Regions from separate parts of the Prochlorococcus sp. MIT 1201 genome, predicted to be linked through region 1. Evidence: predicted binding sites of a transcription regulator. Region 1 holds the regulator's gene; the other holds the start of a gene.
What was found. The regulator NtcA, encoded in region 1, controls nitrogen genes in cyanobacteria. The targets are predictions, from matches to a motif close to GTANCNNNNGNTAC.
Positions count from the first base shown of each region.

Region 1 (15,720 bases):
GGCGGTGCTTACGAATACTGAGTTGAGTGGGACAGACTTGCGGCGTGCAGACTTACGTGAGGCTGTGGTGATCAATGCTTACTCGCCAGATGTGCGTACGGAAGGAATGCAGTTTGCCGGTGCTGATTTAACCGGTAGTCATTTGATTTATGGTGGTGCTCCTTGATCAACTGAATTAGAAGAGGTGCTCTTCAAATTGATCGAATTGATTGATGGGTGTATATGGAACAAAAGGTACGCCGGTGCCGGTGAAGTTGAAATCATTAAGACGGAAACGAAAGCCGCCGATGCCTTTGTAGGGGTTGAAGTAGAAACCGAAGTCATAGGAACGACGTTGCCAGCGCAGTTCGATGTTTGAGTTAATGATGTCACCGTAGTAAATGGAGTCGGGGTCTACATTCATTCCTATGCCTGCACTAAGTACTAAAGGGCCTGCAATTTGTTGGTTGATGCCTATCCCAAATGTCCCTAAGTCAACGGCTTGGTCAAATTCAAATGGGCTTTCGCCTTGTTTTAGAGTTATTCCACCGCTTAGCGAAAGTTGTGTGTAGTCTAGGAAAGGTTTGCTGAATGTTCCTAGTGTAAGGGTTGGCCCAGCGCTAAAAGTGAAGGTGTTTTGACTTGAATTAACTTCACTGCTGTATGCGCTTAATGAGGCTCTTAGATTAGTTCTGAAGTCGAGTCCAGGTACGATTGCTAAAGGGGAATATCGGTAGGCTGCTTCTGGTGTGAGTGCAGTAGGTTTGCCGCGCCAAATTGGGTATCTACTATTCCAAGATCCATAGAAGTTGACACGCCATAGATCTGAAAGATTTTCACTAGTAAATGATTCCGCTTGATAGTTACCTGCGCCAGCCCTAATGAGGAAGTTGTTTCTTAGTTTACCCCAGCGCCACTTGCCTTGCTTCTCAACTAAAGTTCCATAAGCAGAGTAGATATCTGTTTCTCCCAGTGATCCGTTCCAAGCTTTGTAGCGATAAGCCCCAAAGATATGTGCATCAATATTGCCAACAATAGGAATATCAAACTCATTTTTGAGGTCTACCCAATAACGGCTTCCGTCAGCAATGTTTAGAGGATTAAAGGTACTTATGTCAGCATTAATATCAATGTCCCACCCCCAAGTCTTCCCAGTTATCTCTGCTTCTAGGCCGAATAAGTCAGCAGCTGTAATGGACTGAGTTCTTTTGCTGCTGTCAATTGAGGTGCCAGGAGCAACGTAGCTGTTGGTCTCTCCGTCGATGGCTCGCTGTAAAAGGAATTGAGGCTGGAGGGAGAGGGTGTAGTTTTTTGTTAGCTCGATAGGTTTTAGATCACGACCAACAAAGAAACCATCTCGATCTTCATTGTCGATGCCAAATACCCAACGGTTCTCAACCTCTTCCTGCTTTTTGATGGTTTGGTTTCTGGAGACTGGGATAGGAAAACGCTCCTCTATAATGAGTCGATTCCGGCTGCTTTGGATCACAATATCGCCACTGGGTTCTTCAGTGGCGATAACATCTTCGGCGTCAATACGCGTTTGAGAAGGTGTATAGGGATCATTGGAGAAGCCCATGCGATCTGCTCTCCATCCCTCTGGGCTGATCGTGACCTTGGCGGCTTGAATCCTCCAGCGGCTGATTGATCCTGTGATTAATTTAGTGTTCGATACTCTGTTTAATTGAGAAACTTTGATTCCACCATATGCATTTGTTTCTCTTACTTCCCTTGCTGAGGCCAGATTTCCTCTTTGCAATCCAATGGTAAGGGCTTGTTGGAACTGGATGCTGCTAATACGTTGATCGATCTTGGCAATTGCCTTGGCGCGCAATGCTTCTTGCTCTGCTGGAGAGAGCGTCGATGAATTCGTCTGGGCGAGTCTTTGTCGCGTGGCAACAGCTTGGGGAGGTCTGGTGCCAAGAGGGAGAGCTTCTGCTTGGGCTTTAGGGTCACCCTCTCCAAGGGTGATCGACTCAAGGGTCTGTTGGAGCCCTTGGCGAGTTGTTCGATTAGCACGATCGGGGTCAGGACAACCCAATGGTGGCGGAACGTCAACTTGCTGCGGTGCTGTTTTGTCTTGGCCCCAGCGGTATCTCAAGCCAACAAGGTAAGCATTACTTCCTTCCTTGACACCGCTATAGGTGCCGAAGGCTCCTGAGCGATGGTGAATGCGTCCCACAAGAGAGAGTTGTTGTGATACTGCGGCTTCAAGCTCAAAGCTCAGATAGTTGAGCAATTTTGCATAGTCCTCTCGGTAGGTCTTCTCATAGTTGCTATAGGCCGTATTGAAGCTGATTCCCTCGATCACGCCAAAACTCAACCACGGTTGTACCCATAGCCGTGCTCCGATACCCAGTACACCTTCACCAAAGCTCTGGGCAGGTGTGTCTGCAAATGGTACCGATTGATTGAATGCTCCACCAGCTTGTTGGTTGGCATGGTGAGCAAAGAGGTCTGCTTCCAGTTCAAGAGCGAAGGGGCCTGCACGAGCGATTCTTTTCTGCAGACCCAGGCCCAGGAGATATTCCTCCCTCATTCGGCCATTGAACAGAAAGGTGTCTCCAAAATTTGAATCAATCATCTGGCCACCCCAAGCCGTTACGGCCCAGGGATGGGGATGCCAATCTGGTATCGGCGGCAGCACAGGTGGACAGGCCATGCCTGGTTGATTGTTTGCGTCTTTTCGAGATGTCTCGGACGATTGCGGTGGCTGATCTAGCTGGACCCATTGATTGCTTTGGGCAAGACTTTGATCCCAGATCGTTGTTGAAGCGGTCTGGCTGCTGATGGCTCCAGCGGTGGTGCTGTTTAATTCAACGTCTAAAGCTGTGGGGAACCCGAGGCTTTCACTTTCTTGTATTGCTAGGTGCCGTCGTGGGTTTGAGGGGCTTTGTGGGATCTGAGCTGCATCGAGTGAATTGGGGCCAAGGTCGATTGCTGCGCTGTCGAGATCTAGAACGCCATAGACGTCCTTAAGCTCCCCTTCTTTTTGAATCAGGCTGTAGCGGAGGGAACTGGCTTGGAAGTACTGAGATCCCTTGCGGTAATTAACGCTACCCCTGGCATAAAGGGTGTTGAAGTTGCTGTCGAACTCAATGCGGTCTGCATGAAGGAGGCCTCCATTGAGAACGGCCTTGACGTTACCTTCAGCGATAAAACGCTCTTGTCGGGCGTCATAGCGTTGGCTGTTAGCCCGAAGTTTGAGCTCTAGGGGAGGTTCGGGAGATTGTTCTGGAAGGCTGGGCTGGCGTTGAAGGCCTGTTGATTGCCTCAACTGCCCCCCTGATCTTGCGATGGGAGCCGCTTGGGTGGGCGAGGAGGTGCCTTCTTTGTATGAGTTGCTTGACTGAGAATTTGCCTCAGCAGGGATTAACCCTGTAGCAAGTAAGAGCCCAACAAGAAGGGTTGGGGGACTGTTCGCCGCCAATAGGCTTCAGCTGGGGCAGCTGATCTTCCCATAATTGATGGAAGATCTGAGCAGGCCTCAGTCCAGTGTGTTGCGTGACCCGAGAAGTTTCGCTTGCAAAGGCTTTTAGTCTTCGAGATCCTTACGGGCTGGTGTCCTCGCAGGATCGCTGGCCAAGAAGCCGAAGACGAAAACCGCAATAAAGAAGAAGACGACCGAGTAAACGGAGAGCTTGAGGGCGAGCATGGAGAGACCGTTCAGCTTCTAGTACATCGATGACATCTTATGGCGCATAGAGGACACTTAGGGATGGAGGAGCAGCTTCAAGCCCGACGATTGGCGTGGATTGAAACTTTTCGAAGTCGCTCTCGGTGGGATCTCAAGCCAGGTTGGTATCGCGTAGGGGATCGTGATCGGCGGTCTCTGCTTCAAGATGATTGGGCTCAAATCCATCGACCCGACTGGGTTGCCAGGGGTTTATTGGTCTGGCCTCGAGGCGGAGTATGGCTGCAATTGCAGCAGGAGATCCTTTGTCCGGAGGCTTGGAGACAAGCTCAAGCAAGTTGTTTGCGGCTGGTCTTGGGTTGGTGGGCTGATCAGATGAGGCTGTGGGTGGATGGTGTGTTGGTGCATGAGGGGGATCTGTTCGATACCACTTGTCGGTGGAGCCTTCCTGAATCGATCCCTTGGGAGCGACCTCTAACACTCTTGCTGGAGTTGAGGAGTCCTATCCATGACGATGGCGCGTTGATCAACAGTGAGTTGGTGCTGGAACCCAGGGCCGGTGCAGTGGATCTAGATCAGGTTCTGCTGCCTGAAGCGCTGGCGCTCTATTTAGAGGTGGGAGAGGTGTTGCCGGAGGATTGGCTTGAGCTGGATCCCCACAGTCAGGAGGCAACCGTGGCTGTCGACCAGCAACTACGCAATGCAGCGCAGCCGCCGGGGCTGATCCATTGGATCGGCCATGCCCATCTTGATTTGGCCTGGTTGTGGTCAGTGGCTGACACTTGGCAGGCGGCAGAGCGCACGTTCCGCTCTGTGCTGCACCTGATGCAGCGATTTCCTGATTTCCATTTCAGCCACTCCTCGCCAGCTCTCTATCAGTGGGTTGAACATCACCGTCCAACTCTTTTTGCTGCGCTTCAGGATGCAAGTCGGGCAGGTCGTTGGGAGCCGATCAATGGCCCTTGGGTCGAGACTGATTGTGTGCTGGTGAGCACTGCTTCGCTTTGGCGACAGTTCACGCTTGGACAGCAGTACAGCCGATCAGCATTTCCGGAGTGGCCCCATCAGTTGGCCTGGCTTCCAGACAGCTTTGGCTTTGCCGCTGGTTTGCCAGCGGTAGCTACCCAGACAGGAATCCGTTGGTTCTGCACCCATAAACTGTCTTGGAATGCCAGTAATCCCTTCCCGCATCGACTGTTTCGTTGGTGCAGTCGTGGCCAGGCTGAGGTGCTAGCGCTGATGCTTCCGCCAATTGGCACTGATGGGAATCCGATGGCCATGCTTCGCGAGCAGCGGTCTTGGCAGGCGTCTACCGCTGTTGAAGAGGCTTTGTGGGTTCCGGGTGTTGGCGACCATGGAGGTGGCCCCACTGCAGAAATGCTAGAGCAGCTGCAGCTTTGGGAGGATCATCCTCAGGCTTTGCCCCAGAGGCCGGGCACAGTAAGGGCTTACCTTGCGACGCTTGAAGCTCATGCTGAGACTTTGCCGGTGTGGCGTGATGAGCTCTATTTGGAGCTTCATCGTGGTTGTGCGACGACCCGTCCCGATCAGAAGCGTCAAAACCGACACCTTGAAAGGCTTTTGAGGGAAGTCGACCTGGCTATAGCTTTGCTGGCTTGCCAGCTTGGCGATAGGGCTGACGTTCCTGGAACCTCTGCATCTTCATTGCCAGATTGGCGGCCTTTGCTCTTTCAGCAATTTCACGACATCCTTCCAGGCACATCGATTCCTGAAGTGTTTGAGCAGGCTGAGCCGGTCTGGCGATCGTCATGTCGTGAATCAAGGCGGAGCCGCGATCAGCATCTGCAGCAGCTTTTTCGCAGTGGGGTGTCCTGCTCCGATCGATTCGATCCAGAGTCTCCTGCTGGGTGCTGGGTCTGGATGGGTCTACAGCCACTACAGCGTTGGTCGCCTGTGCTGAGATTGCCACGAGATCAATGGGGCAGCGCCGGTAGGCAGCTTCCATGCCAAGAGGCCAAGGGAGGCGGAACCTGGGTGCAGTTGCCTGTGCAGCAAGGGGTGATAGCAGTTCCGCTTCAGCGTTGTGTCAGTAAGGCCTTAGATGTTCTTGATGGCTTACCTGTTCGTGGGGCTGTGCAGATTCAGCCCCTTGATCAAGGCGGTTGGCGGATTAGTAATGGCCTTTTGCAAGCTGATTTTGGTGCCGAAGGCTTGCAGCAACTTTGGGATCGGAACGGGACACCTCAGTTGGCAGGACCTCTGATTTGGGGGCTTTTTCGCGATCGTGGCGAATTTTGGGACGCCTGGGATCTGGCGGCAGATTATCGCCAGCATCCATTGGCTCTGAACTGGAATGGTTCGATGGAGCTGGTGGAGCGCGGACCTCTTGTAGCGCGCTTGGTCTTGCGAGGTTGGGCTGGGAGCAGTGCTCTGCGCCTTGATGTGCAGCTGAGAGCTGATTGCCCCTGGCTCGAGCTGCGTCTAGGCGTGGATTGGCGTCAAAGTCATGAGCTACTGCGTTTGGAGGTTCCCCTGGCTTGCTCAGCGGTGAGATGGGCGGCGGATACCAGCGGTGGAGTCATTGAACGTCCTGCTGAAGCTATGACGGCTAGGGAAAAAGCACGTTGGGAGGTTCCTGTGATCTCCTGGTTGGCGAGCGAGTCGGCGGCGCCGGGTGGTGGCCTTGCGGTGTTATTGGATGGACCTCAGGGGGTTCAGGTGTGCCCAGACAGGCTTGGTGTTTCTCTGCTTAGAGGGGCTACCTGGCCAGATCCCTCGGCTGATCGGGGTTGGCATCGTCAGCGATTAGCACTGATGCCTGTTCCCGATGGTTGGAGTCGGGAGGCTGTGCCTCAGGCAGCGTTGGCTTTTCGAGAGCCGGGCTGGTTGGGGCCTTCTGATCTCAAGGTGTCATGGTCAGGATTGCCGTCGCTGCCTTCAAAGCTGGTTCCATTGGCTGTGACGTATGCCGAAGTAAGGCAGCTGAAGCTCAGCGTGCTTAATGCCGGTGCAACACGCCAGTCTTGGGCCGTAGGGAAGACTTGGCGGGTTGGTAGCGCTCACGAGTCCTGTCTCGGCGAAGCGGTAGAGCTGAAGCCTGGAGAGTTGACTGAACTATTGCTTGAGCGTGTCGATTGATGTGATCGTCAGTCTTCGTGTTCTTCAAAGGGGTCTTCAAGTTCTTTTGAGGGAGGACCAAAAGCTGTGTAGAGCCCGTATCCGGTCAGCCCGAAGGTGATGGTGACCATGGCAATGAGCAGGGAGTAGGTCTCGGAGGAGGAGTTTTCCATCACATCTCTCGACAGGATTAGTCCGTATGCGGACTATGACCATTACAGTAGGCATGCTTAATCACCATCCGAGACCGAAGCTCCGTTATGGCTCAAAGCACCCGTCTGGGAAATCTGATCAAATCTCTACCCGGCTACGCCCCTGGCAAGGTAGTGCCAGGTTGGGGCACTACCCCAGTGATGGCAGGGATCGGCTTCATGTTGCTGATTTTCCTGGTGACCATCTTGCAGATCTACAACCAGTCGCTTCTTCTCCAAAGCATCAGCTTTGAATAGATTGTCCTCGGCTCTGCTGGGCTGAGGCTCGCCTATGAATGTGTTCGGCATCGGTCTCCCCGAGATGGCGGTTATCGGCGCCATAGCCCTGCTTGTCTTTGGACCTAAACGACTTCCAGAGTTTGGTCGCACGCTTGGTAAAACCTTGAAAGGTTTTCAGGCAGCCTCAAAGGAATTCGAGCGTGAGATTCATAAAACGATGACAGAACCTGAGTCCATCGAACAGGCTGCGACGGAAGGGTCCATGCAGCAAGACACCAATGCAATAAGTGAAACCCCTCAGGAGGCTAAAAACCCTCCCGCTAGCTGAGAGTGGTATGAGGCCGGGTCGTTTACGTCTATTGGTAGGCCTAGGTAATCCAGGCTCAAAGTATGTCGGTACCCGTCACAACATCGGCTTCATGGCCCTCGATAAATTGGCTGCGCAGAAGTCAGTAAGTTTCAGGCCGCAAACAAAGTTCCATGGACTGATGGCGGAAGTGGCGGTTGGCTCAGAGAGGGTTCGATTGCTGATGCCTCAAACTTATATGAATGAAAGCGGTCGGGCGATTCGTACAGCCATCGATTGGTTTGGCTTGGAGGTTGATCAGTTGCTGGTGCTTGTAGATGACATGGATTTGTCTTTGGGTCGACTGCGGCTTCGCGCCCAGGGAAGTGCAGGAGGTCACAATGGTTTGCGCAGCGCGATTCAACATCTGGGGACTCAGGATTTTTGTCGTCTGCGGATCGGGATCGGTTCTCCAGGTTGTACCTCTGAGGAACGAAGAGCTCGAACCGTCTCGCATGTGCTCGGGGTGTTTAGTCGGCAGGAGAGCCTCCTAGTCGATCAAGTGCTTGATGAGGTGCTGATGGGTTTGGATCTGATTCAGTGCCTTGGGTTGGAACGGGCAGGTAATCGTCTCAATGCTTTTCAACCGGAGGGTTGTTCTGCCTGCTGATGAGTCATTTGCCTGTCACCACGGCTCGCCTCTGTGTACACCGCCAAAGCTTTGCCGACCAACGCTTGGATGGGGAGGTCTCCGCTGGGGGGTTTCAGTGGCAGTTCAGCTGGGCTTTCGATCGGGGTGAACTGAAAGTGGAACCCTCTCTTGGGCGAGCACTGATTGAGGATGCTTTACTGCGCTTCCTCGTTAAGGCTGACTACCACCTTGAGCCTGGTGGGGATTATATGTTCACTGTTAGGGCCCGATTCTGAAGTTGGGTGGTCCGGGCCAAAGGAGTTGTTGCCCGAGGTGGTCTTCAAGCAACACCATTGCGGCTATGGCGTCCAGATGATGGGGAGGCAGGATCATTCCTCGGGGTAGCCAGCGGCGCCAGTTGCTTGGGGGCCATAGCTCCCAATAGCGATGGCGGGCGCGCAGTGTGCTCCCACGTTCTTCGACCACATGCAAGGGGGCAATGTGCAGTAGAAGGTTTTGCCAGTATTCACTGCTGGTGCCGTTGCCGATCAAGATGCCTTCTAAGGGTGCTTGGTTTTGCCAATGCATGATGAGGTCGAGCACAGCGGTTGCGGCCACCACTTTCCCCTCAAGCACAGCACTTGTTGCTGTATCGGCAAGAACTAATCCACATTTATTGCGACCAGGATCTACGGCCACAAGCTTTGTCATGGTTTGTCTTCGGGAATCTTTGTCCAAGGACCACCCACGGGCTGCAGGACAACTGCTACTGGATCGGCTGTATCGCTGTTGCGGAGTGCAACGGCTTCTAGCTCAATCCGCTCTTGAGAACGGTTCAGTAATGCCTTGCCGAGCCGGTTCATCTCACTGCCATCGAACTGCAGTCCTGAACTGAGGGATCCGCGTCTTTTTACCTCTGCCAGAGTTGATGCAAGCAGGAGGCTAAGTCGGTTGCGCACGGTTTCGCTGCTCTTCTCGTTTTGGTCAAGAGTCGTTCGTGCGAGAACTTCGCCTTGTCGGACGATGTTGATATTTGGGCGAGCATCCGGGAAGGCATACACCACGTTCTCACCACGCAACACGTTTGCGGCAGAGCGCACATAGACCACCCAGGTGCCTGGCTTTCGGATGATCTGTTCGATGCGGTTGATATCGGTGCGTGGCACGAGCAGGATCTGTCGATTGGCTTCTTCACCGGGACGTACGCGTCGAAAAGCCTCCAGGTTTGCTTCCTGAAGTAGGCGGTCGATGACGGCTTTCGCCTGGCTGGGGTTATCGAGCCGCAGGGTGGCTGCGGCAAGTTGCTGCCCACTGCTCAGCACAACATTCCCTCGACGTAAGGCAATGAGGTTGGTCTCGAGCTGCTTCAGTTCTTTTTCAGCCGCGCTAATCCTGCTGCGAACATTGGCTAGTTCAACTTCCGTTCGGCGGATGTCGGCATCTTTTTTGGAAATGTCGCGACTGAGACGAGCTCGTTCCGCCTCGAGCTGTTGTCTTTGTTTTTGTAGTGGTGCGAGTTCGTTGCGAAGAGCGGTAGCTCGCTTTTTGGCTTCCTTCAGTTCATTCTGAACCTGATTGCTGTCCGACCTGGCCTGCTTGAGATCAAGCTCGGCATTCAACTGGGCCGACCGACTTGAATTGAGGGCATCACGGCTTTGTTGGAGTTTGGCCTGAAGGTCATCCAGTTCAAAAAGTCCTACTCGCAGTTGTCGACTGACCAGCAGCATCAGTCCTAGGGACAGGGCGCTAATCAGGCTGCCAGTGAGAACGGTGATGAAGACGGCTGTCCTTCGCGGTCTGAGATTGAACAGGCTCAGCCTTGCTTTGCCTACACGGCTGCCAAGTCGATCGCCAAGGGTGGAGAGCACACCACCGAGGACGAGTAGGGAGAGGATCAGCAGCCAGCCGGTCACGACAATGGGCGGGTGGGATCAGGAATAGTGTCAACCCGTTTCACCATCCTGGACTGGGACGGGGATCAGTTGAATTTTTTAGCAAGGGCAATCGGATCAAGAACGGTGATTTTCTTGCGATCGATTTGCACTAGACCTGAATTGCGCAGGTCTCCCAACAGGCGAGTAATGGTGACGCGAGTCGAGCCGATTGCTTCAGCGATGGACTGATGTGAGAGGCGTAGGTCAATGGTGATTCCTTGTTCCCCTGGAACCCCGAAATCCCGGCAGAGGACTAGCAGGAAACTCACAAGCCTTGATGACATGTCGCGGTGAGTGAGGGTCTCGATCATGGTCTCGGTTTGCAAGATCCGACTTGAGAGACCCTGCAGCAGAAGTAACCCCACGCTGGTGTCGTTTTCGATCGCTTGGCGAACTGAGGTGGCTGGCGCTGTGATCATTTCGACTCGGGTGAAGGCTACGGAGTGATAAAAACGGTCCGAGCGATGGCCTGTGAGTAGAGAGAGCACTCCAAATAGGCTGTTTTCACGCAGCAATGCCACGGTGATCTCTTCACCAGATTCATAGACCCGAGATAGCCGAACCGCGCCGCGTCGAATGAGATAAACCTTTTCGGCAGGATCGCCAGGAAAGAAGATGGTTTTGGAACGCTCCACCATTTCGTTGCTGGCGCCATCCAGTTCACGGATGACTTCCAGCAGGGTTTTCTGGGGTGGAGCAGGCGAGTTGGCCATACTTCCTGACCCTTGAACATAGGGTTGCTGGGCGTAACGGCTGAAGCCGCGGATGACGCCGGCCATGGCTGCGCAGCAAACTGCAGAAATATGAAGTTAGGGAGTGGACCTCCACCACCATGTAGCAATGGTGACGGTTTTTAGTCTTCTTGCATTAATGCCGAACGCTGGAAGGCTTGTAGATGTTGCAGGCCGGGTTCTGCCAGATTCAGCAAGTCGTTGAGTTGATTCCGGCTGAATGGAGCCCCTTCAGCGGTGCCCTGCAGCTCCAATAGGTGCCCATTGGAACCCATTACCACGTTTAGATCCACATCAGCCCTGGAGTCTTCGCTGTAGTCGAGGTCGAGAAGGGGATAACTCTCCACTAAACCAACGGATACTGCAGCAACTTGCTCGATGACGGGTTGATGTGTGAGAAGCCCTTGTTCCAGCAAGCGATCGCAGCCTCGTTTTAAGGCAATCCAAGCGCCGGTGATGGAGGCTGTACGTGTGCCGGCATCGGCCTGAATGACGTCACAATCAATTCGCAGGGTGGTTTCCCCAAGAGCGGCCATGTCGATCACGGCGCGCAGGCTGCGGCCAATGAGGCGTTGAATTTCTTGAGTGCGTCCGGAAAGCTTGAGCAGTTCACGGTTCTGTCTTTGCGGTGTAGACCCAGGCAGAAGGCGGTACTCGGCGCTGAGCCAGCCTTTGCCTTGGCCTTTGCGCCAGCGGGGTACACCTTCTTCAATGCAAACACTGCAGAGCACTGCGGTGCGACCAGTGCGGATGATTAACGAACTGAGGGCAAAGCCCATTGGATCCCATGTGATCTGAAGGGGCCGCATCACGTCAGCAAGGCGGCCGTCAGCACGTGGCTGGGGGGATGTGAGCATCGTGCTGTTGGTGGTTGAGATGAACTGAGCCTGGCAGAAACAGGTGCTTTTACACCATGGATAGTGTCAAGAGCCTTGTTAAGCAGCTTCCCACCGCTACATTTGACTTCTGCTGGTTTTGTCGGGGCGATTGAGACTTTTATGACTGCCAGCCTGAGCCCTAGTCATCGCTCCGTGGATCCGTGCATGACGGACCATCGCTCGCAGGAGAGTGATGGGAGCCGGTCTTTGGCAGTAGTTGCTGATAGGCGTTTGCTGCATCTGGTAGCTCCTGAAGGGCAGCTTCAGGTTTATACAGCCCCCTATCGAGGCAGTTTTTCTGTTGTCTTGAGTCAGGCGTTAAGAGCGGCTGGGCTGGGAAGTCGTGTGTTGGTGGCTCAGTTCCTCAAGGGAGGAGTAGACCAAGGCCCAGATGGGCGTGTGCGCCTATGTGGGCGACTTGAGTGGCTGCGCCCGGCGGTTCCTGGCTGTCTATCTGAGCCTGCTTCAACGCTTGCCGTTGACTCCAGCGCACCTGAGGCCGTGGAGGCCATTTGGCATGAATGTCGGGATCGCATCATGGCGAGTGATTTGGATCAAATGGTGTTGGATGAGGTTGGTCTGGCGATTGCTCTTGGTTATCTCGATGAAGCTGATGTGTTATCAACTCTGGAACAGCGCCCCGGGTCGATGGATGTCATCTTGACTGGCTCAGTCATGCCATCGATCCTGATGGCAATGGCTGATCAGGTCACTGAGTTGCGTCGTGGTTTCTAATGCTTAAAAACGATCGTTGGATCACCGAACAGGCCGCAGCAGGGATGCTTGAACCCTTTCAAGCCGGATTGATTCGACATCTTGATCCTGAGCAGCATCAACGGCCTGTGCTGAGCTTTGGCTGTTCTTCCTTTGGTTATGACCTAAGGCTCTCTGCGAAGGAGTTTTTGATCTTTCGCCATGTACCAGGCACGGTGATGAATCCGAAGCGATTTAATCCTGCAAATCTCGAATCCACCCCTTTGCATCAGGACGAGGATGGCGAGTATTTCATCCTGCCGGCTCATTCTTATGGTCTCGGTGTGGCGCTGGAGAAGATGAAGGTGCCATCAAATATCACTGTCATTTGCCTAGGTAAGAGTACCTATGCTCGCCTTGGTATCATTGTTAATACGACTCCCGCCGAAGCCAGTTGGGAAGGGCATCTCACGCTTGAATTCAGCAATAGTTCTGGAGCTGATTGCCGTATCTATGCCAATGAAGGCATTTGTCAGCTTCTTTTCTTCGAGGGTGATCCCTGCGATACCACCTACAGCGATCGCCAGGGTAAATATCAACATCAGCCAGAACGCGTCACTCTCGCCAGGATTTGAACGAAAAAGATCTGTTGAATGCATGTCTGCTCTCAACAGATCTTTTTGATTTTGTAGACATTGATAGAGTGAAGCTACTGATCTCATCCCCCACGTATGTCAGACAAGCAGCCAAAATCCGCACCTCCTGAGGTGGAAGTTAATACCTCAGGTGATTATCTTGGTGGATGGGGACAGTTTGGCAACTCTTTTGTCTTTTGGGTGAGTGCTGTCGTTCTCGCTGCTTGTGTAGGGGTTTTGGCGTTCAGTATTAGCCTGCTTCAAGGTTAAAGATGAGATTTTTTGAAACTTAATTCCATGAGACGGACTTCTTTGCTGTTCAGGTTTTCTGCTGGCTTTGAAATCCTTGGTGGGATTTTTGCTCTTGTTCTGCCTGTTAAATTTTGTTCACTACTTTTTGGTTATACGCTAGTCACTGAACTGGTAGGTATTGCAAGATTATTTGCATTGGCAATCATTGCTCTTGGCTGCGCGTGCTGGGAAGTTTCAAGCCATGCGCCGATGCAAAATCCGAGAAGATCTCTTTGTTATTACAATATTGCTGTTGGCCTTTTGTTAGCGTCTATTGGTGTGAGCCAAGATGTAACTGGAGTTCTTTTGTGGCCAGGAGTATTTATTCATCTTGCAATAGGGATTTTGCTTTTGCCTGGCCTTAGAACACAATAGAGGCTCTTGGTAAAAAGGGGTCCGATTGGAGTGGTTAATCGCTCAAATGGTGAGCGAGAAAGCTAAGGGCAAGCAGCAATAATACTAGAGCTTAGCAAGGAGATTTTGATAACTTTTTGGCTCGATTGTCGCCACAGGCAGGGTTGATAGGAGTGGTGCTTGGGCCGTGTAGATATTTTGCTTAATCTACTTGAGCTAAAAATCATATTAAATAGTTGCTTGTGTAATGGCTCATCATAATTGCTAATTGCTAATTGCTAATTGCTAATTGCTAATTGCTAATTGCTAATTGCTAATTGCTAATTGCTAATTGCTAATTGCTAATTGCTAATTGCTAATTGCTAATTGCTAATTGCTAATTGCTAATTGCTAATTGCTTATTGCTTATTGACTGCTTTTAGATTAGCCATGGCTCATTGGCCCAATAGCCTCTAAATTGTTTTGCTTGTCTGTTCGTTCTTGTGATGGATTCAGGTTGCTGATAGCGCCTACACCGGCGAACTTGGGTAGTGGTTGGTTTTGAATCAGAGCGTCAGTTAATTGCTGTAGTTGTTCTTGAGTGCGTGCACCCAGTGAGAGACCCTGCAGTTTGCCTTTGTTATCGAAGAAGTTCAGCTGGGGAATGCCGTTGACGTCGTAGCGATCGACAAGGTCTTGCCAGCGGGGGTTGTCGACGTTCACCAGCACAACGTCGAGCTGGTTTTCCCTTTCACGTTCCGTTGTGAGCATGGCTGGGGCCATTTCACGACAGGCTTGACACCAATCAGCATAAAATTCGATCACGGTCGGTCGACCATTGGTGAGTGCGACATCTGGGTCGAGGGAGCGCCGTGCCAGTTGCTCGAGCGGTGCCTCAGCATTGAGGCCGCCCCGCAGCAGGAAAAGAACGACTGCTAATCCCAATGCTGTGAATAGCAGGATCAACCTTTGGCCTTGGCCGAGAGTGGAAGACGGGGAACTTCCGGTCATGATGGGCAAGATTCTCGATGCACTTTGGCAGGTCTGTTTTGTTGTTGTTGCTCGCTTCAATGGGCTAACTGTTCAGAAGTGAAGCGTCTTTTCACCATTCGTTGAGGCTGAGGCTGATGCTGCGTCTCCTCGTTGTGCCATTTCGTGCCCCCTCGTTGCTGTTGCTCTTTGGGGTGGCGGTCGTTATGGGCAACCATTGGTCGTTGCTTCAGTCTGAGCAGATAGACAGCCTCGGTATTGATGTTGAGCTCTTTTGGATTGTTGAGCTCCTTCAGGCGGTCGTGTTGGTCGTGATTTGCACGATGCCGGATCTGATCTTGCGTCAGGTTTCCTTGCTGATGGCTGCCAGTCGTGCAATCAGTTTGCTGGTGGTTTTGTTGTTGGTGATCACCGCTGGCCTGTACCTACTGCACCTGAGCCTGCTTGCGGATGTTCTCATCCTTGCTTCTGCGATATTGCTTGCGCGCTTGGATCTCACTCGCATTCGTGTGGTTCCACCACCGGTTGTGATGGCGATTGCTCTGGGGTTGATTTTGCTTGGCGGGATATGGATTGGCCAGCAGATCTCTATGCCTTTACATCTCAGTCTCGCAAAGCTTTTTGCTGGATAGGCCTAAATAGCTCCAGAGGTTGCCGAGAACCTTTTTTGTATACAGGCGTGTCTCTGGGTAAGGGATTCGTTCTACCCAGAGCTCAGGGTCCGCAGCCAGTTCTGGGGTTCGCCAGTCGGCTACTGCAGCAGGCCCTGCGTTGTAACTGCCCACTGCTAGCCATGGATTGCCTTGCCATTGCTTCAGCAGCATTGCTAGGTAACGGGCCCCAAGTTCAATATTGGTTTCAGGAGTGGACAGCACTTGCTTGTTCAGAGGGCTATTGCTGAGTTCTGCCGCTGTTTCCGGCATCAGTTGCATCAGCCCTATTGCGCCTACTGGAGACTCCACGCCTGGCGAGAAGCGTGATTCTTGCTTTGCTATGGCCAGCAATAGTTCAGCTCGGACGTCACTGCGGTGACTCGCTTTTTTGATCTCAGGCCAAAAGCGATATGGATGTTGGCTGTGATGGAGCAGTTGGCGTGTGTGGCAGTCCTCTCCTACGAGTCGCAGGCTTGTTCGCCAGAGCTGACTTAGCCCCGTCCAGTTATCGCCGACGGCCATCCTGAGCCGCCCTTCCACCAT
Region 1 covers NZ_CP138947.1:1,873,076-1,888,795, reverse strand. Annotated here, with positions in the region: gene SIB41_RS09130 (pentapeptide repeat-containing protein) at 1-166, shown strand, start outside; gene SIB41_RS09125 (DUF3769 domain-containing protein) at 176-3,409, opposite strand; gene SIB41_RS09120 (photosystem II reaction center protein I) at 3,515-3,634, opposite strand; gene SIB41_RS09115 (alpha-mannosidase) at 3,674-6,712, shown strand; gene psbN (photosystem II reaction center protein PsbN) at 6,721-6,864, opposite strand; gene psbH (photosystem II reaction center phosphoprotein PsbH) at 6,952-7,140, shown strand; gene SIB41_RS09100 (TatA/E family twin arginine-targeting protein translocase) at 7,175-7,450, shown strand; gene pth (aminoacyl-tRNA hydrolase) at 7,458-8,078, shown strand; gene SIB41_RS09090 (DUF3146 family protein) at 8,078-8,335, shown strand; gene SIB41_RS09085 (resolvase) at 8,319-8,750, opposite strand; gene SIB41_RS09080 (DUF3084 domain-containing protein) at 8,747-9,952, opposite strand; gene ntcA (global nitrogen regulator NtcA) at 10,018-10,752, opposite strand; gene rph (ribonuclease PH) at 10,827-11,561, opposite strand; gene SIB41_RS09065 (cob(I)yrinic acid a,c-diamide adenosyltransferase) at 11,703-12,317, shown strand; gene dcd (dCTP deaminase) at 12,317-12,910, shown strand; gene SIB41_RS09055 (hypothetical protein) at 13,007-13,180, shown strand; gene SIB41_RS09050 (hypothetical protein) at 13,208-13,576, shown strand; gene SIB41_RS09045 (thioredoxin family protein) at 13,979-14,545, opposite strand; gene SIB41_RS09040 (hypothetical protein) at 14,662-15,156, shown strand; gene SIB41_RS09035 (transglycosylase SLT domain-containing protein) at 15,121-15,720, opposite strand, start outside.

Region 2 (15,720 bases), 440 kb from region 1:
TTACGGGCAACGACATCGCAAAGAACTGCAAGCCGCTGACGCGCTAGCGGCCCACATGGGTCTAACCGAACACCATGTAATCAGTGTCAACCTTGGCAGTTGGGGAGGCTCCTCCCTCACCGATCTAACGCAAACAGTACCCAGTGAAGGAGTCGTGGACGGAGTGATCCCCAACACTTACGTACCTGGGCGCAACACGGTCTTCATTGCCATTGGCCTCAGTCTTGCCGAAGCCCGCAATGCCAATCAGCTGGTATTAGGGGTCAATGCAATGGACTACTCCGGCTACCCAGACTGCAGACCTGACTATCTCAAGGCCTATCAGAGGTTGGCTGATCTGGCCAATAAAGCTGGCCGTGAAGGACATGGGATCAAACTCTGGGCTCCTTTAATTGATTGGAACAAGAAACGAATTGTGCAAGAGGCGCTGAGGCTAGGGGTACCAATCGAACAAACTTGGAGTTGCTATAGCGGAGGCGATCATGCCTGCGGTATATGCGACAGCTGCCGCATCCGCGATGCAGCTTTGAGCGAGGCTGGCAGATCAGATCTCTGCAGCAAGCCAACACCATGACTTCTCTGGAGCGGCGACTTTGCCGCTGGCAAGAACCAGCGAAGTTGGCAAAACAACTCACCAAAACTTGGGGAGAAGCTGGGCTTGTCTGGCTGGATGGAGACGGCAGTGGTCTGGGTCGTTGGGCGACTCTGGCAGTCGATCCCATGAATCAGATTTGTTGCCGAGGCATCCCTGGCGAAAAAGGTGCCAGCAACCCATTCGAAGCCCTACGTGATCTAGAACCAGGCCACTGGACAGGCTGGCTCAGCTACGAAGCAGCAGCCTGGATAGAACCCAAAAATCCCTGGAAAGCAGATTCCATGGCGACTCTGTGGATGGCGCAACATGACCCAGTACTGCGATTTGACCTTCAAAAGCATCAACTCTGGATCGAAGGGTGTGATCCCAAACGACTGCAAGAATTGGCAAGCTGGCTAGAAGCCAACCCACCTGAAGATGCACCTAAAAGCAGAAAAGATGAGTCGTTACTTGCAACAACAGACCTCAACATTCCCGTCAATGCATGGGAATGGCTCACCACTAGAGCTGACTATGCACGTGATGTGCAACAGATCAGACATTGGATTGCCAACGGCGATATTTTCCAAGCCAATCTCAGCGCTTGCTGTACTACCACGATCCCTTCCGGAAGCTTCGCCGTAGACCTTTTCCTAAAACTTCGTCACCACAACCCAGCTCCATTTGCCGGCCTAGTGATAGCTGCAGGCCTTGCAAAAGGTGAAGCCGTGATCTCCGCCTCTCCAGAGCGTTTCCTAAAAGCACTCCCCACAGGAGAAGTTGAAACTCGACCAATCAAAGGGACCCGACCACGCCACCCCAATCAAAGCCAAGACTCTGATCTGGCAGCTGATCTTGTTTGCAGCAGCAAAGACCGAGCTGAAAACGTGATGATCGTCGATCTCTTACGCAACGATCTAGGGCGAGTCTGTAAACCCGGCTCCATCACAGTGCCTCAATTGGTAGGCCTTGAGAGCTATCCCCATGTGCATCACCTCACCTCAATAGTGCAAGGACGGCTTCGATCAGACCAATCTTGGGTAGACCTACTACAAGCCTGTTGGCCGGGAGGCTCCATCAGCGGTGCCCCCAAGCTGCGCGCCTGTCAGCGGCTGAACGAACTGGAACCAACAGCACGCGGGCCCTATTGCGGATCGTTGTTGCATCTCAACTGGGATGGGCAGCTCGACAGCAGCATTCTGATTCGCTCGATGTTGCTCGAGGGGAACACGTTACGAGCCCATGCCGGCTGCGGCATCGTGACCGGTTCCGACCCCTATTGCGAAGCTGATGAGCTGAACTGGAAACTGCTGCCACTACTGGAGGCACTGCAATGAAAAACCAGATTGCCTGGATCGATGGCAGCTGGGGGAGCACTGCGGAGCTCGCTCTTCCTCTAGGAGATCGAGGCCTGCAGCTTGCCGATGGCATCTTTGAGACAATTCTGATCCTTGATGGACATCCACAACTCCTCAATGCTCATCTCAACCGCTGGCAGACCAGCGCATGCCTACTAGAGATGGCCCCCCCGCCTACAGCGAAATGGTTGACACCTCTGATCAAAGAGGGCCTGAAACAATGCAACTTGGACAATGGCAATGGGGCCCTGCGCCTCAACTGGAGCCGTGGCGATAGGTCAAGCCGAGGCATCAGTCTGCCCCAGAGCAACCCGAGTTCAACAACCCATCGCTTCTGGCTAGAGCTGAATGCAGTGGAACCCTGCTTTACTCCACTTACGACGATCATCAGTTGCCATGAGCGTCGCAACGCCAATAGTTGCTTGAGTCGTTGCAAAACCTTCGCCTACGGTCAAGCGATACAGGCCCGCCACGAAGCACAGAAAGCGAATTGCGATGAGGCCATACTGCTAAGCACAAGCGGTGAACTTTGTTGTGGCAGCACCGCCAACCTCATCGTGCGACGAAACAATCATTGGCTCACACCGCGGCTTGCTAGTGGCTGTCTACCAGGTGTCATGCGACAACAGGGCCTCGAACAAGGATGGCTGCAAGAAACTCAACTAGAAGCCACACCAGAAAAAGATGATCAATGGCTACTGATTAATAGCCTCAGCTGCCAACCCATCGTGAAGCTCGATAATCATCTGCTCAGAGCATGGTCGAATCCTGAAGGCCTTTGGTACTCCCTCTTAAAAGCCAACAACACTGACACTTCTCCCAGACATACAGATTAATGCCCCAGCCCTAAACATCTCCATACGCACTCATACACTTAGGAATTGATCCACCACTGCCTGACTAAGGTCGCTGGTCGGACCACTGGCCACAATGCCACCTCGTTGCATGGCGTAGTAGCGATCAGCTTGACGAACAAAGTGCAGATGCTGCTCTACCAAAAGAACACCAATCCCTGTCTCGGCAATGATGCGTCGAACAGCCCTTTCAATGTCTTGAACGATATTGGGCTGAATACCCTCCGTCGGTTCATCTAGCAGGAGCAATTTCGGCTTACCAAGCAGAGCCCGAGCAATCGCAAGCTGCTGTTGTTGCCCACCGCTGAGGTCTCCGCCCTTACGCGGCAAAAACTCCTGCAAGATCGGGAACAACTCATAAACAAGCGGATCAATGCTGTGGTTGCGCGCCAAGCCGCCGGGCAATGCCTCCATCCCTAGCATCAGGTTCTCCTCCACCGTCAGATGGGGAATAATTTCTCGCCCCTGAGGCACATAACCAATGCCAGCACGTGCCCGCTGATGCGGAGGATGGCGATCCAAGCCTTCACCATTAAACAGAATCTCTCCACTGCGAGGACGCAACAGACCGATCAATGATTTCAACAAGGTGGTCTTGCCCACACCGTTGCGACCAATCAAGCAGACCATCTCACCAGCTTTCACAGTGAGGTCGACATCCCTAAGGATGTGGCTCTCACCGTAGTAGGTGTTTAGACCACGGATCTCAAGAATGGTCATCGGCTGCAGAGAATCATGAACTGCATAGGTAGAAAGCGCTGCATCAGGCAACCTCCTCATTACGACCTAGATACACCTCGATCACGCGTGGATCACACTGAATCTGATCCATCGAGCCCTCGCAGAGAACGTGGCCCTGATGAAGAACAGAAACCTGACTCTCCAGGCGCCGGATGAACTCCATGTCATGGTCAATCACCAAAACAGTGTGATCACCAACGAGAGACTTGAGCAGATCCGCAGTGAGATCTGTTTCCTCATCCGTCAAACCAGCAACTGGCTCATCAACCAATAACAGGTCAGGTGACTGACCCACAAGCATGGCGATCTCCAACCACTGCTTCTGCCCATGAGACAACGATCCAGCAACTTGATGCGCACGTGTCTGCAGGGAAACGATACCCATCAAATGGGCTATGCGATCGCGCTCAACAGCATTAAGACCTGCGCTTAAAAGTGGCCAAGGGCGCTTTGGATGACTGACCGCCAAGGCGAGGTTTTCCTCAACAGTTAGGTTTTCGAAGACTCTCGGGCTCTGAAACTTCCTACCAATCCCAAGCCGCGCAATCCTGTGTTCCGGCTTGTTTAAAAGAGATTGGCCCTTAAACAAAACATCACCTGCCGTTGGTCGAAGCTTGCCAGTAATCACGTCAAGGAAGGTGGTCTTGCCTGCACCGTTGGGACCAATCACGGCACGCAATTCTCCTGGCTGCAGGCTGAGATTGAGATCACGCAGTGCCATAAAGCCATCAAAGCTGACACTGATTTGACGCAGCTCAAGCAAAGCGGTTGTCATGACTTCGCCTCCTCCTTGCCATCCATTTCCAAGCGTGGATAGGTGCCGATCCTGCGCGCGACACCCAAGCGAGTAAGCAGGTTTCGTGGCCCACCCGCCTGCCACCAGCCCACAACACCTTCTGGTAGTGCCGTAACGACGAGAATAAACAAGCCTCCCAGGATAAATAGCCAGCCTTCTGGCCAAACCGTGCTGATTTGGCTCCTCGCCAAATTAATGACTAGAGCGCCAAGAATGGCACCAATCAAAGTTCCGCGTCCGCCAACTGCCACCCAAATCACCATGTCGATTGAGAAGGGAACAGTCATGTATTGCGGCGAGACGATGCCGGACTGCACGGTGTAAAGAGCACCGCCGATGCCGGCCAAGCCACCAGCCATCGCAAACACGATGGTTTTAAACAAGGTGGGGTTGTAGCCAGCAAAACGCAAACGCGGCTCATCATCGCGAATGGCGATCAACACTTCACCAAAACGGCCACGCACCACCCAGCGCACAGCCAACCAGGCCAGGATCACCATCACGGCCGTTAACCAGAAGAAGCCTCGCTGCATGAATGCAGAGCCCACCTGCTGTCCAAAAAGCTCTGTGACATCGGTCTTAAGACCGTTGGTGCCATTGATCAGTTTCTGCTGTCCGTTGAAGAAATTAAAGAAAACCAGCAAGGCGGCCTGGGTAAGAATCGAAAAATAAACTCCCTTGATCCGATTGCGGAACACCAAGTTGCCTAACAGCGCGGCAAGCAGTGCAGGGATCAACCAGATGGCAATCAGCGTGAACCAAGGCGAATGAAACGGCTGCCAAAATCCAGGCAGTTGATCCACCCCATAAAGGCCGAAGAACTCTGGAATACCGTTGGGTTGTTCGCTCGAGCTATTGAGCTGAAGGTACATTGCGGCTGCGTAACCACCGAGCGCAAAGAAGATGCCCTGACCAAGGCTCAATAAGCCTGTAAAACCCCAAATCAAATCGATGCCGAGGGCCACGATCGAGAGAGAGAGAAAACGACCGAGCAGGTTGAGCCCAAATACCGACACCACTGCAGGCGCCGCCACAATCGCAGCAATGATCAAGACCCAGGCAATCACCAGGGGCCAACGGCGTTGTTGAAACGCTTGCAACATCGATTTAAGCCTCCACCATGCGTCCCCTCTGGGGAAACAGACCAGCAGGTCGGAACTGCAGGAACACCACAATCAACGCAAACACCATCACCTGGGCCATGCTCGTGGTAGCAAAAAAATCAACCACGCTCGCCAAAGGCGCAGGCATCGAAGGCCAGATACTGAGCAAACGGCCAGCACCGATCAGGTCTGTTAGCACCCCAATAGCAAAGGAGGCCAACACGGTGCCGAACAGATTTCCCACACCTCCAAGCACTACCACCATGAAGCAACCAACGATATAAGAAGTTCCGACGTTGGGTCCCACGGATCCCAACAAAGACACAGCTACCCCAGCGATGCCAGCCAAACCTGAGCCGATACCAAAGGTAAGCACATCCACAGTATCGGTTGAGATGCCAAGGCAATCACTCATGGAACGATTCTGAGTCACTGCCCTGATGCGCATCCCCCACACACTGCGATTCAAGAACCAGGTGATACCGAGTACAGCGAGGATCGTGATCACAATGATCACCAAGCGTGGTACAGGGAAGGTCATGCCCGACAGTTCAATCCCCCCACGCATCCACTTAGGTGCCGTGACATCGACATTACGAGAGGTCGCACGAGCGATGCGACTGATCTGAGAGGCCAAACCACCCGCCAGTAACACCCCAGCCAAAGCCGACACAAGCCAGCTTCCAGCACGCACCAGGCGGGCCCGCGGCCCCTGCAAAAGCTTGTCAGGAAGAATGATCGGCAGACTGAAGCCAAGCACTAACGCCAGCACCAAGCCAGCCGCATAAGCCAATGGAAAACTGCGCACAAACTGCTGCAGAATCAGGCTAACGCCCCATGTCGCCAACAATGTCTCCAACGGGTTGCCGTAGAGACGACGAATCACGGTGCGTTCTAGCAAGATACCAACCACACCACTAACGATGAAGGCCAGAGGAATCGCCACCAACACATAAGCGTTGTAGAAAGGCTGCAGAGCAGGCAGCTTGAAGATCAGCTGTACCACATAAGTGGTGTAGGCCCCGAGCATGATCAACTCGCCATGGGCGAGGTTAATGACACCCATCAGGCCGAAGACTATCGCCAGTCCGAGGGCAGCAACCAGCAGCACCGAGCCGATGGCCACACCATTGAAAAGACTTTCAAGAAGCAGTTGCACGGGCGAAGATCAGAGACCGGAAAAACGACGAAAGGAGGAGCCCGTTTCCGGACTCCTCCCAAACAATGCCAAAGCGGAAAAACGCCTTGGCGAGGCAATCAAAGCTTGTACTTCTCGCCTTTGTTTGCATCAGTCCAGTCGCAAGCATAGCCCTTAGAACTGGGCTCGAACTGGTTCCAAGCCTGTGGAGCAACAGGGCCATCGGTCTCTTCGAGAATCTCGAACTGACCATCTTTGGTGATCTTGCCGATACGTACGGTCTGGGACAGGTGATGGTTTGGCATCACTTTCACAGGACCCTGAGGCGCATCAAACTCAATTCCGATCAAAGCTTCACGAACCTTGTCGTCATCAAAGCTATTGGCCTTCTCGACCGCAGCTTTCCACAGATACACCATGTTGTAAGCCGACTCCTGAGGGTCAGCAACCTGACGATCATTGCCATATTTGGCCTTGAAGTCAGATGCAAACTTCTTCGAAGCAGGCGTATCAATCGACATCATGTAATTCCAAGCCCCATAGTGTCCCTCAAGGAACTCAGGCCCGATCGTGCTGATCTCTTCTTCCGCGATGGAATAGCTCATCACGTAGTAGCCATTTTCAGGAGTAAGTCCGGCATCCTGAATCTGCTTAAAGAAAGCGACGTTCTGGTCACCATTGAGGGTGTTGATGATCACACCACCATCAGGCAATGCCTTCTTGATCTTGGCAATGATCGGCGCCACTTCAGTGTTGCCGAGGGGCAAATAATCCTCTCCAACCACTTTCCCACCAAGAGCTTTGACCTGCTCCTTAGTGATGGTATTGGAGGTGCGAGGGAAAACGTAATCAGAACCTACAAGGAAGAAGGGCTTGCCAGCAGCGGGCGACTTCTCGAACATGAACTTGGTTGCAGGTTCCGACTGCTGATTAGGAGTCGCACCTGTGTAGAAGATGTTATTGGAACACTCCTGGCCTTCGTACTGAATCGGGTAATAGAGGAATGCATTCTTCGATTCGTAAACCGGAAGCATCGCCTTACGGCTTGCGGAAGTCCAACCACCAAAGACAACAGGAACACTATCCTGATCGATCAACTTCTTGGACTTCTCAGCGAAGGTTGGCCAATCAGAAGCGCCATCTTCAACGATGTAGTCGATCTTGTATTTCTTGCCATCAACTTCAACACCACCGGCAGCGTTGATCTCTTCAATCGCCATTTTCTCGGTGTCCACAAGGGTGGACTCCGAGATGGCCATGGTGCCACTTAAGGAATGGAGGATACCAACCGTGACCGTGTCGTCAAAATCGGTATTCGCGGTTTTATCACTACCACCACCGCAAGCCGTAATGCTGACACCAACGGCGGTTGCGGCAAAGCCAGCCACAAGGCGCTTGGAGAATGAAACGTTCATTGAAACCGTAGATAGGCAGAATATGGAGCACGCCTATTCGGGCGGCCTGGGGAACGTAAAGATCAGCCAGGCATGATTCTGTAGTGAATGATACAAAGCCCTTTGCGCTGATCATTGCTAACGGCGATTTGGTAGCTGTTGCAACAAAAAGTGCAGCACGCTCTCCAAGCCATCGCCGCTCCGCAAGTTGGTGAAGCACCAAGGGCGCTCTCCCCGCATTCGCGTCGTATCGCGCTTCATCACTTCCAAATCGGCCCCGACATGGACAGCGAGATCAATCTTGTTGATCACCAATAAATCCGAGCGTGTAATCCCAGGGCCACCCTTGCGAGGGATCTTGTCGCCAGCCGCCACATCAATCACATAGATGCAAAGGTCCACCAATTCTGGACTGAAGCTGGCGGCAAGATTATCGCCACCACTCTCCACAAGCACAACATCAAGATCTGGAAAATTTCGCTCCAGATCTTCTACGGCCGCGCGATTAATCGAACAATCCTCACGAATAGCAGTATGAGGACAACCGCCTGTTTCCACTCCGCGAATACGCTCTGGCTCAAGAGCTCCAACCCGCGTCAAGAACTCTGCATCTTCCTGGGTATAGATGTCGTTGGTGACAACTGCCAATTGCAACTGATCTCGTAGACGGCGACACATTGCCTCCACTAGTGCTGTCTTACCCGAACCCACCGGGCCAGCCACACCTAAACGCAGTTTGCTACTCATCAGCTCCGGAATAATCGGGAATACAGCTCAGCATGGGAGAGCTGTGCAATAGCAGAACCCACTCCTCCGCACCAAAGCTGCTTTGGATCCACATCAAGCAAGCTACGGGCCTGCATTTCAATGAGCGGCTGAAGCTGACGCTGCAACCGTTGTGCCTCAGTTGGCCCCAGCGGAACAAGACGCACGGCCGCACTGAGCTGATTAGACACCCAGCCAAACAAGTAACCCTGCACAACCTCCAAAGGCGTTATCTCCCAAGACAAACCAGCCCAAGCCCACGCCACTGGCCAACCAAAATCCACTCCTCCATCAGGGAGAGGATGACCCAGGTCAGCTAATAACTGCAAAAGAGAGCGACCCATCTGCTGTTGCTGCGCTCTTACTTCAGCCGCATCTCGCAGTGCAATCAACCATTGAGCCCAATCGCGCACGTCAGTGCCATGGTCAACTTTGCCCTGCTCAGCACTCACCTGCCATTGGCTGAGGGAATGACGCAGCGGGCGCAAAGCAGCAGCTTCGATCATGACCTGCCCGCGACTGAGCTCCGCCTCCAACCAACTTGCCAAAGTTGCTCGATCCTGAAGCTGATCTCGCTGCACCAGCAGTTCCAAACCCTCCGAATAACTGAACGCACCCACCGGCAAAGCCGGGCTAACAAGCTGAAGCAAAGCGAGACTGCTCATCAGTGATGACGTTGTTGCTGCCCATCAATGGGCTGGTGATCATGGCTATGGACGCCTTGATAGGCCCCAGGGTCCGGATAAAAAGGCTCCATCAGAGACTCCAGAGCCAAGCCACGCACCCGCAGCAGATCGGCTAAGACAGGATCATCTAGCAAACGCAGCTGCTGCGTGCGTAGCTCTATTGCCACGTGACGATTACCCAAGTGATAAGCCGCCTCAAGCAGAGCCAGTTCTGAAGGAGCCCTAACCACCAACAGTTTCTCAGGAGCAGCGACCACCCTCACCAAAACAGGACCTTCCTCCGCAGCCAAACTTTCTCCAGGCTGCAATGGGCCCTGCCGCGGCAATTGCAATAAGACGGACTGACCACAAGCCGTGCATCGCAGCCCTCGCAAACGTGTGCGTTCTTCAGCAGTGAGAGGCAATTCCATACAAGCCTCAACCCCAACAGCATCAAGCCTGCGGGTGAGCACCGGAACAGTATCGAGAGAAGGAAAATCGACCAAGCTCATGACCATAAGCCTGCCAAACGGCAACTGCTCCATCCGTGAGTGTTGCTAAAGAGTTAAACCGTGCTCGATCACAGCGTGCTCCGATGACTGGCGATAGACCCTGGCACGGCCAATGTTCCCTGCAACTGATCAGCAAAACTGCGACAGACGATCTTCAATCCCGGCTCACCGTGCATCAGAGCCAATGCACGGCTCCATTCAAGATTCAGCGTGCCAATCTTGATCACGACGGCCGCTGTCAACTGCCCTTACTTCACACCGCAGGGGGTTTGGTCGGAGGAGATCAGCTCAGTGTGAATGTCAAAGCTGGAGCAGACAGCCGCGGCCTGGTCACGAGTGTGGCTGCCCAGAAGGTCTATGGCTCCGTAGGCCGCTCCAAACAACACCCCAAAGGCCGCTGGGCAAGTCAAGAGTGTCACTTCGAACTAGAAACCAATGCTGACCTGGAATGGTTACCCCAAGAGCTCGTGGTTTTTCAAGGAGGCCTCTACAAGCAACGGATGCAAGTCGAACTGCAACCAAAAGCCAGTTTTCTCTGCGCCGAAGTGGTGCGCCTAGGTCGCACAGCTGCTGGAGAAACACTGAACGAAGGCGCCTGGAGGTCAAGCCTGGAGATCTGCCGACAAACCCCGATTGGTCGTCAATGGGAACTAGTCGATCAACTCGAGCTCAACAGCGAAGTGCTGCAGAGTTTGCACGGCATGGGGACACAGCCCGTGTTCGGATCTTTTGTTTGGGCCGCACCGCATCCTCTGACTGCCGACGTGATGGAGATACTTCTGCGGAACTGTCGAACAGATCGCGCAAACCTAGAAGGTTCGATGGCTTGTGGTGGTCTCGATCAAGGCTTAGTGGCCCGATATATAGGGCCATCAAGCCAAGCCGCGCGCCAATGGTTTTCCCGCCTCTGGGCCCGCACACGTCAGCTACGGCGGCTCAGCACTCCTCAACCTCCACGAGAATGGCCCCTGCAAGAAGAGGGAACGTTCTCAAACGAAAGGTTCACAAAGAACCATCAATCGCCTTCTGCCTCGCCACACTGAAATGAAATCCTGGCTTCCATGCACCTCAGCCCCCAGGAAAAAGACAAACTCCTGATCGTCACCGCTGCCCTGCTTGCAGAACGACGCCTCAACCGCGGCCTGCGGCTCAACCACCCCGAAGCCGTGGCCTGGCTCAGCTTCCTTGTCATCGAAGGCGCTCGTGACGGCCAATCCGTCGCGGAGCTGATGGCCGAAGGCAGCACCTGGCTGCGTCGCGATCAGGTAATGGATGGTGTTCCCGAACTGATCCCGGAGGTGCAAATCGAAGCCGTCTTTAAGGACGGCACCAAATTGGTCACCCTCCACGACCCCATCCGCTAAAAAATCCCCATGCCTCCGCTAATCCCCGGTGAAGTGATTCCTGAACCGGGCACGCTTGAACTCAACAGCAACCGGCCAACCCTCACCCTGCGCGTGGCCAATAGTGGCGATCGACCGATCCAAGTTGGCTCCCACTTTCACTTTTTCGAGACCAATACAGCTCTGCACTTCGATCGTGATGCTGCACGGGGGCACCGATTGGACATCCCTGCTGGAACAGCGATCCGCTTCGAACCCGGCGACGAACGTGACGTGCGCCTGGTTGCCCTTGCTGGTCACCGCAAGGTTTTTGGTTTCAACGGTCTGGTCAACGGACCACTCGACTGAACTGCTTCTACACCTCGTCCCTTTCGCTGCATTGCTATGGCCTACCGGATGGATCGCCAGGCCTACGCCGAAACCTACGGCCCCACCACAGGTGACCGCATACGCCTAGCAGACACCGAGTTGATCCTGGAGGTGGAACGCGATTTCACCACCTACGGCGAAGAAGTCAAATTCGGTGGAGGAAAAGTGATCCGCGACGGCATGGGGCAATCCCAGCAATCCCGCGCCAATGGTGCTGTTGACACCGTGATCACCAATGCCCTGATCCTCGACTGGTGGGGGATCGTCAAAGCAGATATCGGCCTACGAGACGGACGGATCGTTGCCATCGGCAAGGCTGGCAATCCCGACATCACTGACGGGATTGACATTGTGATCGGCCCAGGCACTGAAGCCATTGCTGGAGAGGGTCACATCGTGACCGCCGGCGCCATCGATAGCCACATCCATTTCATCTGCCCACAGCAAATCGAGACTGCCCTGGCTAGCGGCGTTACCACCATGCTCGGTGGTGGTACAGGTCCGGCAACAGGCACCAATGCCACTACCTGTACACCTGGCGCCTTTCACATCAGCCGCATGCTGCAAGCAGCTGAAGGATTGCCGATAAATCTTGGCTTCTTTGGTAAAGGCAATGCCAGTACAGCTGAAGCTCTCGAGGAGCAAGTGCTAGCTGGAGCCTGCGGCCTCAAACTCCACGAAGACTGGGGTACCACTCCAGCAGCTATTGACTGCTGTCTTTCGGTAGCCGATCGCTTTGATGTCCAGGTCTGCATCCACACAGACACGCTCAATGAAGCAGGTTTTGTAGAAGACACAATCCGAGCCATCGGCGGACGCACCATCCACACCTTCCATACCGAAGGGGCCGGTGGAGGCCATGCACCAGACATCATCCGTATCTGTGGTGAAAGCAACGTGCTGCCCAGCTCCACAAATCCAACCCGGCCTTACACCCGCAACACCCTGGAAGAGCACCTCGACATGCTCATGGTTTGCCACCACCTAGATCCAGCGATTCCTGAAGATGTGGCCTTTGCCGAATCGCGCATCCGTCGCGAAACGATCGCCGCGGAAGATATTCTCCACGACCTCGGTGCCTTCAGCATCATTGCCAGTGATTCCCAAGCGATGGGACGAGTCGGAGAGGTGATTACCAGAACATTCCAGACCGCTCACAAGATGAAAGTTCAGAGAGGCTCTCTGCCAGAAGATGCTGCCAATCCACGTGGCACTCGTAACGACAACAACCGCCTAAAGCGCTACATCGCCAAGGTAACGATCAACCCCGCCATTGCCCACGGCATTGACAACCATGTTGGCTCAGTAGAGGTAGGCAAACTGGCAGACTTGGTGCTCTGGAAGCCAGGTTTCTTCGGCGTGCGGCCAGAACTTGTCATCAAGGGCGGGTCAATCATCTGGGCGCAAATGGGCGATGCTAATGCCTCGATTCCAACACCTGGACCAGTCCATGGCAGACCAATGTTTGCAGCATTCGGCAAAGCCCTTGCCCCCAGCTGCCTCACCTTCCTGAGCCAAGCGGCCATCGAAACAGATCTTCCCAACAAGCTGGGGCTGCAACGTGCCTGCATTCCCGTTCTGAACACCCGCACGATCGGCAAAGCAGAAATGCACAACAACAATTCACTACCAAAAGTAGAGGTAGATCCACAAACTTACGAGGTGTTCGCCGACGGCGATTTACTCACATGCGACCCCGCAGAAGAACTACCAATGGCCCAGCGATATCTCCTACTTTAAGCGCTAAATTCAACATCTACCTTTAGGTTGCTAAGTCATAGATCAAGACTTGATCGGCATCACAACCTCAGCCGGCTGAGGAGCACACGCTGCCACCTGTTCATCAACTACTGCACCCACAATCACAATCGACGGCGCTGCAAACCCTTCGCTCTGCACCCTTTGAACCAACTGTTCCAAGGGAGCTTTGAGGTAGCGCTGACCTACGACAGTGCCCTGTTGAATGATTGCTGCGGACGTAGCTGGATCGAGGCCACCGGCAATCAACTCTTCGACGATATAAGCAAGGTTATGCAAACCCATATAAATCACCAGGCTGTCACTTGCGCTAGCAAGATCCTTCCAATTCACAGAAGGGCGCTGTTTGTCGATCTTCTCGTGACCTGTCACAAAGGTGACAGAACTACCACCACAACGATGGGTCAGAGGAATACCCACATAGGCCGGCGCAGCCATCCCCGCTGTAATCCCAGGGACCACCTCCACCGATACCCCATGACTCTGCAAATAGGCGGCCTCCTCACCACCCCGCCCAAACAGAAAAGGGTCACCACCTTTTAGGCGTACTACACAGGAATGACGCTGAGCCAATTCAACAAGCAACTCATTTGTCTTGGACTGTGGGACCCAATGACGTTCTCGACGTTTACCAACAAAATGCCGTTCACAAGACTCGGGTACTAACTCGAGTACTTCCTTAGGCACCAGAGCATCGTGAACCAAGGCTCCGCACTGGCGAAGCAGACGATAAGCCTTCAGTGTGAGCAAATCAGGATCACCAGGGCCTGCACCCACCAAATACACAGTGCCAAAGTCCAAAGAGCTCATGGCAATGCAGCCAGCAAATCAATCAAACCCAATCGAAATAACTCAATCTCAAGTAGGGAAGTCATCACCCCAGAATCGCGCAGCGTCTGCGTAATCTGGATTGGCGCCAAGGCAAGAAAAAGAGGCGTGGATGCCTCCTTCGCTGAAGCGACATCAGCATGCCAGTCGTCCCAGGAAAGCATGGGCAACGCCAGCCGCTGCTGCAGCAAACTTAAATAGCGATGAGCAACACCCTGGCGAAGGGGATGGTGAACCAAAACAAGAGAGCCATCACGACAATCCTGACGCTGCACCCACTCCTGTAACAATCGCCACCAAGAGGGCCAGGCACCCAAGAAAGGCACCAACCTGGTGTTCACACCCTGTTGCTGAAGTCGCTGACGAATGAACGGCACATCCTCTCGAACATGAGAACCAGGCAGCAACAACAAAGGAACCAGCCAAATAGGATCTGCACTCTGCTCATGGCGATCAGTAGCCGTTAAGGCCTCTACCACCACAGGTGTGCCTCGACGTTGCGCGACCTGCAGAGCAAAAGAACGCACACAAGAAGGAACATACCCACCAGCACGGCCATGCACGATCAAACGCAAAGCGCGCTTACAACCAACCTGCTCATGCTTTCGTAACAACGGCCACGGATCTAAGACATCCGAAACTGGTGAAGTCATTCCAGTCTTAATAGTCAACTGCAACCATGGCATCCCGTCGCTATCGAACACAGTCGCAAACTCGGTTGAGGACGAGTGGTCGCCAAGGCAGACAGGGTGCAACCCGCTCAAAACGCTTTAACAGTGACTTCGAAAGGGATTTAGCTGCCATGAACCGTGTGTGGAAAATGCTCAGACAAGGCACAATCCGCTGGTTGGGAGAGATAGGCCGCCAATACTGAAATCACTTAAAATTTATACACAGCAACCATAAAGAAGGAAACTTGTGCACCTAGATGTATCGATAAACACCAAATCTTGAATTTCACACAAATGCTCAGTTTTGTTCAATCTGATACCGCCAATACCCTCTTCATTGAGGCTTAATGACTCCATTCGCAGCGTGACCTGAATCCTCAATACCACTGGCTCAGTCAAATCAGCCGGGCTCAGAATGTATACAAAGACACCAAATCTTGAATTTCACACAAATGCTCAGTTTTGTTCAATCTGATACCGCCAATGCCCTCTTCATTGAGGCTTAATGACTCCATTCGCAGCGTGGCCTGACTCCTTAACACCCCTAGCTCAGCCAACATCAGCCGGGCTCAGAATGTATACAAAGACACCAAATCTTGAATTTCACACAAATGCTCGGTTTTGTTCAATCTGATACCGCCAATGCCCTCTTCCATCAGGCTTAATGACTCCATTCGCAACTTACCCTTACTTCAATCATGGCAGAGTCTAAAAACCATGGGCATCGAATAAGCGAATAAAGTTTAAAAAACATGATCACTTCTTTTCAAGTTTAATTTCAACAAAATGTCATGGTTATTAGCTCTCCTGCTAAACAATTTCTCCAAGGAAAGAAGCTCAACAAAATTGAG
Region 2 covers NZ_CP138947.1:2,315,224-2,330,943, forward strand. Annotated here, with positions in the region: gene queC (7-cyano-7-deazaguanine synthase QueC) at 1-574, shown strand, start outside; gene SIB41_RS11210 (anthranilate synthase component I family protein) at 571-1,911, shown strand; gene SIB41_RS11215 (aminotransferase class IV) at 1,908-2,768, shown strand; gene urtE (urea ABC transporter ATP-binding subunit UrtE) at 2,799-3,506, opposite strand; gene urtD (urea ABC transporter ATP-binding protein UrtD) at 3,550-4,302, opposite strand; gene urtC (urea ABC transporter permease subunit UrtC) at 4,299-5,426, opposite strand; gene SIB41_RS11235 (ABC transporter permease subunit) at 5,431-6,585, opposite strand; gene urtA (urea ABC transporter substrate-binding protein) at 6,684-7,979, opposite strand; gene ureG (urease accessory protein UreG) at 8,097-8,705, opposite strand; gene SIB41_RS11250 (urease accessory protein UreF) at 8,705-9,388, opposite strand; gene ureE (urease accessory protein UreE) at 9,388-9,900, opposite strand; gene SIB41_RS11260 (urease accessory protein UreD) at 9,984-10,943, shown strand; gene SIB41_RS11265 (urease subunit gamma) at 10,962-11,264, shown strand; gene SIB41_RS11270 (urease subunit beta) at 11,274-11,591, shown strand; gene ureC (urease subunit alpha) at 11,628-13,352, shown strand; gene cobA (uroporphyrinogen-III C-methyltransferase) at 13,395-14,180, opposite strand; gene SIB41_RS11285 (CbiX/SirB N-terminal domain-containing protein) at 14,177-14,851, opposite strand; gene SIB41_RS11290 (hypothetical protein) at 14,878-15,072, shown strand; gene SIB41_RS11295 (ferredoxin--nitrite reductase) at 15,661-15,720, shown strand, end outside.
Region 2: the regulator NtcA is predicted to act here: its motif matches at 8,060-8,073, upstream of urtA (urea ABC transporter substrate-binding protein).